One region of the Anaerotignum propionicum DSM 1682 genome, then DNA from elsewhere that is predicted to be linked to it. Evidence: riboswitches for the same ligand, from Rfam matches in the RefSeq annotation. Region 1 holds a riboswitch; the other holds the start of a gene.

Region 1 (4,431 bases):
TAATCCAATGTCTTTTATTACACTCATATACCCTTGGCCAATTGCTGCACTTACATCCAGCTTCCCGGGATATTTAGAAGGAACCTCTATATTAGGATGAAAAACATAGCCTTTTACTCTGCATTGACTATCTGAGGTTACAACTGCTCCTTTAAGTGGCCCTAAGCCTCTGATCTGAAGGGTAACCAAATCCTTTTCCCCTTTTAACATACTTCCCATCATTGCTGCTGCTGTCATCATTCTGCCCAGAGCTGCCGAGGCCACAGGTGAGGTATGGTGCACTTGCCTTGCATGCTGAACCATTTCTCCTGTAGTTGCCGCAAAGGCACGTATACTGCCGCCTCCTGCTGTTGCTCTAACAATATAATCACCCATTAAATTTTTCCTCCTTTAGCTGCGCCACAAAAAAATAGCGTTGGCTATCTCCTTTTGCTCGCTCAAAACTATATCCATCATACACATTTAAAAGTACAAAGCCATTTTCTTCAAGACAGCTCTCTACTTCCTCTATGCTGAAAGCCTTTTCATAATGGTACTCTTCAATACGCTCATAGGTATCCTTATTTTTCTGCTTCTTAAAAAAGCTCACATAATATTCATTGATTCCTTCCTCTTCATCAAAGGAATTCTCCCAAAAATAAGCGGCATCCTCTGTCATAGCTGCGTAGGTCTTGTCCCCCAAAGCCTCTTTAAACTTATACTCCGTATTCATATCAAAAAGAAACAACCCCTGGGGGTTCAAGTGTTTATTAATGGCAGAAAAGGCAGCTGAAAGCTCACCCTCCTCTGTTAAATAATTCAAAGAATCACAAAGGCTTAAAACGCAATCTACCTGATATGGTAACTCCAGTTCCACCATATCCTGACAAAAAAAAGGTATGGAAACCCCTTCAGAAATTGCTTTTCTTTGTGCCTCAGCCAGCATTTCCTGGGAAATATCCACCCCTATAATGGTGCATCCCGTCTTTGCCAAAGGAATCGTGATGTTCCCCGTTCCACAGCCTAAATCAATCACATTTTCTGGATTTTTACCAAGCTTCTTCCATGATTCAATAATATATTTCACCCAAGCAGGATAATCAATTTCTTCCATAAATACATCATATAAAGAGGCAAAGCCCTCATAAGCTTCCATTCTCGTTTCTCCCATACCATTATCATTCAAAATCCAACAATTTATATATTATAGCTTTTCCTCTGATGTATTGCAAGAATTTTTCCCTTTAGCCGCAGCATCTCTTTTCTTCTTTCCCATAATGCCACCTATACGACCACTTTCTCTGGCGGTAAGCCCTTTCCAGCCCACCTTCTCCACCTTTTCCATGAGCCCCAGTTCTTCTGCTATTTCATACTTCATGGCAATGTCTCGTTTTTGTTCTTCTGTCAATTCTTTCTTCTGTCCCATTTTATAAAACTCCCTTCTTTTTTTCAGTATTGCCCATTTTTTATTTTTTTTACAACCTATGTCCCTGTGAAAAAAAATATTGTCCATGAACGAAAATCATTTGACAGATTCCCTTTCTGATGGTAGACTATGGATTAAGTAAATAGTTCTAAAAGTAGAGGTGCGTTTTTCATGAGTACACGGGCGAATATCATAAGGGATAAAGGCCGTCCGCCGAAAGGGGTAAACGCCGAAGAGAGAAGATGCCTTATCTTTTTTTCTCTGGTTGTCCGGTTAATAGCCGTCCAACTGTCATTGGTATCACCAGTGGAGCGCTACGAAACTTTCTTTTTTGCATTATCATTTTTTTGTTGTATGCAAAATTTAAAAGTCGGCGCTTGCCGGCTCTTTTTGTTTTTCCGGCAAAACTTGACTTTAGAACAAATACCGCAAAAGCGAAGAATTTGGGCATAACACTTTAAAATAGTGATACTGATCAAAAGGCACTCCAATCAACCTTCATATTCCATTGCATACTGCTTTATTGCAATTGCATGGAAAATACATACCTTATCTCTAGAAGAATAAGAATTTTTGCTAACATGATTGGATGATTTGTCAAAGCTATTAGGTATTCTATTTGAAAGTTTTCGTTTCTTCGCACATACTCACATATTTTACATTATTATAATAAAGAAAGAAGGAAGTTTGAAATGAAAAAAATTAATCTAGCAGTTGTTGGCGCGACAGGAATGGTCGGTCGAACATTTTTAAAAGTTTTGGAGGAAAGACAGCTTCCCATTGAAAATTTCTATGTTATGGCCTCCAGCCGTTCCGCAGGAAAAACAATAACTTTCAATGGAAAAGATTATATTGTTGAGGAGTTAACGGAAAATTCCTTTGATAAACCCATTGACATTGCGCTGTTTTCCGCAGGTGGCAGTACCAGCGAAAAATTTGCACCCATTGCTGCGGCTCATGGTTGTATTGTAATTGATAACAGCTCTCAGTGGCGAATGGATCCGGAAGTTCCTCTTATTGTACCTGAGGTGAATGCTGAGGATATCTCTTGGCACAAAAATATAATTGCAAATCCAAACTGTTCTACCATTCAAGCAGTGGTTGCATTAAAGCCCTTAGATGAAAAATATAAAATTAAGCGTGTTGTATACTCAACCTATCAGGCAGTTAGCGGTGCAGGGCTTGCAGGTTGGATGGATCTTGAAAATGGCATAAAGGGAGAAGCACCACAGAAATTCCCCCATCCTATTGCAAACAACTGCTTACCCCATATTGATGTATTCTTAGATAATGGATATACAAAAGAAGAAATGAAAATGGTAAACGAAACCAGAAAAATGCTTCATAATGACAACCTGAAAGTAACAGCTACAACAGTACGTGTACCAGTTTTCAATTCACACAGCGAATCTATAAATGTAGAATTGGAAAATCCTTTCGATTTAGCTGAACTGATTGAAACATTAAAAAATGCTCCCGGCATCGTTATGATGAATGATTCTATGAATAATGAATATCCTTTAGCACAAAGTGCAACGGGACATGATGAAGTTTTTATCGGTCGTGTTCGTCGTGACGACAGTGTAGAAAACGGAGTAAACCTCTGGGTGGTTGCAGATAATATCCGCAAGGGTGCGGCTACAAATGCAGTTCAAATTGCAGAGGAAATTATTAAAAACATGAACGCTTAACTAATATCCTATTTAAAATTTTGGAGGTGCTTGCATTATGTCAATTTTTACAGGCGCAGGTGTTGCTTTGGTTACGCCTACATTTCCCGACGGTACTGTTAATTTCGAAAAAATGAAAGAATTAATTGAGTTCCAGCTTGCCAACGACACCGATGCCTTGATTATTTGCGGAACAACAGGTGAAGCATCCACTCTTTCCGATGAAGTACAAATTGAATGCGTACGCTACGCAGTTGAGGTTGTAAAAGGCAGAGTCCCTGTTATTGCAGGTGCAGGCAGTAACGACACAGCACACTGCATCGAATTGGCAAAAGGTTGCGAAACTGCAGGGGCTGATGCGGTTTTATTGGTAACCCCTTATTACAATAAGGCTACCCAGAAAGGTCTGATTCTCCATTATACTGCTGTTGCGGAAAGTTTATCTATCCCCATCATTCTGTATAATGTTCCCGGGCGTACAGGTTGCAATATCACTCCTAAAACAGTGTTAGAACTGTCCAAGGTAAAAAATATTGTGGCAGTAAAAGAAGCAAGCGGCAACCTGTCTCAAGTAGCTGAAATTGCAGCTCTTGTTGGTCCTGACTTTGATATTTACAGCGGTAATGATGATCAAATCCTCCCTATCCTCTCTTTAGGCGGTAAAGGTGTCATTTCTGTTTTGTCTAACATTGCTCCAAAAGAAACCCATGATATGGTTGTTAAATTCTTCGAGGGTGATCTAAAGGGTTCCATCGCATTGCAATTGGGTGCAATCGAGCTGATTTCTGCCCTGTTCTGTGAGGTAAATCCTATTCCTGTAAAAACAGCATTGGATTTAATGGGTTACGAGGTAGGCCCTTGCCGTATGCCTCTTTGTGCTATGGAAGACAAAAATCTGGAAACATTAAAAAAAGCAATGAAAAACTACGGTTTGATTTCATAATGACGTTTGCGGCAAAGATATCTCTTTGCCGCATTTTAACAGATTTCCTTGTGCATAAGATGCTGACAAGACGTAGGTTTGGAAATTGTTATATTACAATGGACGCTGACATTAGTCAGTGAAAAAGACAAGCTTTAGAATGATTCATTTCCTTAATAAAAGGATATCATTCAAAAAGCAGGATAAGGTTTGATTTTAAAGGAGTGTACTATATGATTAATATTATCATGCATGGCTGTGGTGGTAAAATGGGACAGGTTGTGGCAGAAATCGTAGCAAATGATGCCAACTGCCAAATTGTTGCAGGTATTGACCCCAGAGTGCCTGAGGCTGATTTTCCTGTTTTCCCAACGCCTGCTGACTGTAATATTGAAGCCGACGTAATCATTGACTTTTCTACAGCAGTGGCTGTA
Region 2 (4,431 bases), 540 kb from region 1:
AAACCCGGTTGCATGGCAAAAATACTGCTTGCAAACGGGTTTTTCTTTTATTAATAACCTTCTTTGCTTAAATATCTATTTCCCCTAATCTCAAAAAAAGCAGATGGATACTCCATCTGCTTTTTAAATTTAACTATTTATAGAGCTAACTATGCCCTTTTCTCTTTTGCATCATAAATCCCTTTAAGGATAAAGATAGTAACAATCATACTTACAATGGCAATAGGAAGATTAATCATCCAATTCTGAATCATAGCAGCTAAAATATAATTCACTGCGGAAACAACCGCTACCGTGAAAGCATAGGGAAGCTGTGTAGAAACGTGATTGATATGGTCGCACTGGGCACCCGTGGAAGCCATAATGGTAGTATCAGAAATTGGTGAGCAATGGTCGCCACATACAGCACCAGCCAAGGTAGCCGCTACGGTTATGACCAATATTTCGCTTGTAGGGTCTAAAATAGGCACTACAATAGGCAAAAGAATACCAAAGGTTCCCCATGAGGTACCTGTTGCAAACGCCAAAAAAATCGCAATCAAGAATACAATGACAGGCAATAAAACTTGTAACATGCCTACGTTGTTTGCTAAAATTCCTGCAACAAATTCCTTGGCACCTAACAAGCCCGTAATGCCGCTTAATGTCCATGCAAATGTTAAAATTAAAATCGCAGGAACCATGGCCTTAAAGCCATCAGGCAGGCAAGACATAAATTCGTTAAAAGTAAGTACACGACGGGGAATATAAATTAAAAATGTAATAAGCAACGCCCCTGCAGAACCTAAAAGCAAGCCAACGGAGGCATCACATCCCGCAAATGCATTTACAAAAGTTTCTCCATCAAAAAATCCGCCGGTATAAATCATACCAACAACGCAGGAGATGATCAAAACAACAACTGGCAATACTAAATCGATTACTTTACCTTTGCCCGTTACCTCTCCATCTGAACAATCTGCATAGGGTCTCTCTGGCGTGGTATAAATATCGTCATTTAACTGGGCATTTCGCTCATGCAGACGCATAGGCCCAAAGTCGAAGTTTAAAACAGTCAATATTATCATTGTCACAATGGTAAGCAATGCATAGAAATTGTATGGAATTGCACGCATAAATAAATCCAACCCATTTACTCCACTCACAACACCTGCAACTGCCGCCGCCCAAGAGGAAATGGGTGCAATGATACAAACAGGCGCTGCCGTTGCATCAATAATATATGCCAGCTTTGCACGGGAAATTTTGTGCGTATCTGTTACGGGACGCATAACACTACCTACGGTTAAGCAGTTAAAATAATCATCAACGAAGATTAAAACGCCCAGCATAAAGGTGGATAATAAAGCACCCTTTCTGGTTTTAATTTTATTTCGTGCCCATTCACCGTATGCCGCAGAACCTCCTGCCTTGTTCATCAAGGACACCATAATGCCAAGGATAACCAAGAAAATGATAATACCCACGTTCCAGCTATCCGAAAGCTTTGAGAGCAAACCGCCATCTGTTTCATTCGTAAGAATTGTCAAATACGCCTGTTTCAAATTGAAGTTACTGTAAAACAGACCGCCGACAACAATACCTACAAACAAAGAGGAGTAAACCTCCTTTGTAATCAATGCCAAAATAATAGCTACCAATGGTGGCACTAAGGACCAAAATGTTGCATACATATGACTAATTTCCCCTGCCTCCGCCTCCCCGGCAAAAACAGTGAACGTCATTGCCATGATCAAAAGCATAAAAACAATGAGCTTGTTGAGCATGGGCTTTTTCTTTGTGTTGTACATAACCCTTCCCCTTTCCGGAATCATAAATAAATGTATTATACCCTTCGCTATGGAAACTTACTTAAGACTTGAACTTTTCAGGCAATACCCTCTTACCATCTCCGCCTGCTTTGTTTTTTCTTCTGAAAGAAATACCCCTTTATTTTCTGGAAACAAAAGTATTTCAAATTCCTTGATGCATGTCCATCCCGTAATAAATCCATATGAATCCTGCATTTCAGAACAAAAAAACAAGCCATGCGGCGCATGGCTTCAGAAGGATCCTATATTGGGATATTCCGAGTTTCCGATAGCGCTCCACATAAGTGACAGTACATTACATATTTTGCAATGCACCAGCCAAGCTCCCCTAAGGCAGAAAACCTGACTTCGGCAATGATCCCTTTCTCCCTTCTTGTAGCCTTAACGTTTTTGAAGGGATACTGATGAGCACTGCACCTCTATCTTATATAATTGTTCCGTCGGCAAAAACCGACTTTCTTTCATAAATACCATACCCCCCAGCTAAAGTCAAGCCTTTTCCACGAAAAACACCCCTTCTGGAAGTTTTTTCGTATATAAAATGTCTTTTTCTCATGGACTATTCCCTTAAAACCGAAAAAATGGTATAGTATGGTATAGAAATAGGATAAAAAGCAAAACTGTATTCTATAGAGAACAAAGGAGGTAATTTCTTATGGCAACACCACATATTTCAGCAGAAAAAGGGGAGTTTGCAAAAACCGTTTTGATGCCCGGTGATCCCTTACGCGCAAAATTTATCGCCGAAACATTTTTGCAGGACGCCGTTTTAGTCAATAATGTTAGAGGTATTCAAGGCTACACAGGAACATATAAGGGTACAAAGGTCTCCGTTATGGCCAGCGGCATGGGTATGCCCTCCATGGGAATTTACAGCTATGAGCTGTTTTCCTTCTATGACGTGGAAAATATCATCCGTATCGGCTCTGCAGGGGCTTTCAATGATAAACTTCAACTGCGAGATATTGTAGCCGGCATGGGCGCAAGCACCACCTCTAATTTTGGTGCACAGTATGAAATTGCAGGAACCCTCTGTAATCTGGCAGACTATGAGCTGTTGACAGCAGCAGTGGATTCCGCTAAGGAATTGGGTCAAGACCTGAAAGTAGGCAATATTTTGTCCTCCGATACTTTCTATGATGACCGTCCAAACAACATGGAAAATTGGACAAAAATGGGTATTCTTTGCGTAGAAATGGAGGCTGCAGCTTTATATATGAACGCAGCTAGATTGGGCAAAAGAGCATTGGCCCTTTTAACCATTTCGGATAAGCCCCTTACAGGGGAAGAAACCACCGCTGAGGAGAGACAGAACACCTTCACCCAGATGATGGAGATTGCTTTAGAAGCAGCAATTAAAATGGACAAAAAATAATCGTAATATTACTTGGGGGTATCGAAGCTTTCGGTACCCCTGCTTATTCTTTTTACCCCACACTACAGGAGGATTTTATATGGAATTACCCATTGTCACCCTTAAAAAGGGTGAAGGCCGCATGTTAAAGGCAGGCGGGCTTTGGATTTATGATAACGAAATTGCGCAAACCGATGAGGGTATTGTCAACGGTCAGTTGGTATCCATCTTGGATTTTGACGGCTACCCTTTGGGCACAGGCTTTTACAACAATCACTCTAAGATAACAATTCGGATGATGACACGAGATAAAAATACCGTAATTGATGAGGATTTTCTTCGTCGCCGTGTGGAAGCCGCTTGGGCTTACCGCAAAAAAACCGTAGACACCTCCTCCTGTCGTCTTATTTTCGGCGAGGCAGATTTTTTACCAGGTCTAATTGTTGATAAATTCTCTGATGTGTTGGTGGTACAATCTCTGGCCTTAGGCATCGACAAAATGAAGACTGATATTCTGAACTTTTTGGTTGAAACATTAGAAAAGGACGGCGTATCCATTCGTGGTATTTTCGAAAGAAGCGATGCAAAGGTTCGTCAACAGGAAGGCATGGAACGGGTAAAAGGTTTCCTAAGCCAGCCCTTTGATACAAAAGTAGAAATCATTGAGAACGGTGTAAAATACATGGTTGATGTAGAAGATGGACAAAAAACAGGCTTTTTTCTCGACCAAAAATATAATCGTGCCGCCATTCACAAGCTTTGCCAAGGCGCCGACGTTTTAGACTGCTTCACCCATACAGGTTCCTTTGCCCTAAACGCAGGCATTGCAGGAGCAAAAAGGGTTTTGGGCATTGATGCCTCTCAGCTTGCCGTAGACCAAGCTACAGAAAACGCCAAGTTGAACGGCTTGGAAAACGTGGTTCATTTTCAATGCGAAGATGTTTTTGAACTGCTTCCTCGTTTAGAAAAAGAAGGTCAGAAATTTGACGTCATTATTCTTGACCCTCCCGCTTTTACAAAATCCAGAAACTCCATCAAAAATGCAATCAAGGGCTACCGTGAGATTAATTTACGGGCAATGAAATTGGTAAAAGACGGCGGATTTTTAGCCACCTGCTCCTGCTCACATTTCATGACCCCCGAATTATTCACACAAACCATAGGACAAGCCGCAAAAAATGTGCATAAACGCTTGCGACAAGTGGAGTATCGTACCCAATCTCCCGACCATCCCATCCTTTGGGCTGCCGATGAGTCCTATTACCT

The links. Region 1 has a riboswitch for lysine ahead of CPRO_RS03510 (aspartate-semialdehyde dehydrogenase). Riboswitches for the same ligand answer to the same signal wherever they lie in the genome.
Region 2: it holds a riboswitch for lysine, as region 1 does, so the genes downstream of both, CPRO_RS00845 (Na+/H+ antiporter NhaC family protein) here and CPRO_RS03510 (aspartate-semialdehyde dehydrogenase) in region 1, are expected to answer to the same signal.

What each region holds. Positions count from the first base shown of each region.
Region 1 is NZ_CP014223.1:732,244-736,674, reverse strand. Features, by position in the region: gene hslO (Hsp33 family molecular chaperone HslO) at 1-375, opposite strand, end outside; gene CPRO_RS03525 (class I SAM-dependent DNA methyltransferase) at 368-1,135, opposite strand; gene CPRO_RS03520 (alpha/beta-type small acid-soluble spore protein) at 1,184-1,405, opposite strand; lysine riboswitch at 1,553-1,730, shown strand; gene CPRO_RS03510 (aspartate-semialdehyde dehydrogenase) at 2,098-3,096, shown strand; gene dapA (4-hydroxy-tetrahydrodipicolinate synthase) at 3,134-4,018, shown strand; gene dapB (4-hydroxy-tetrahydrodipicolinate reductase) at 4,231-4,431, shown strand, end outside.
Region 2 is NZ_CP014223.1:188,522-192,952, reverse strand. Features, by position in the region: gene CPRO_RS00845 (Na+/H+ antiporter NhaC family protein) at 150-1,790, opposite strand; lysine riboswitch at 2,073-2,241, opposite strand; gene CPRO_RS15880 (hypothetical protein) at 2,236-2,367, opposite strand; gene deoD (purine-nucleoside phosphorylase) at 2,467-3,186, shown strand; gene CPRO_RS00835 (class I SAM-dependent rRNA methyltransferase) at 3,266-4,431, shown strand, end outside.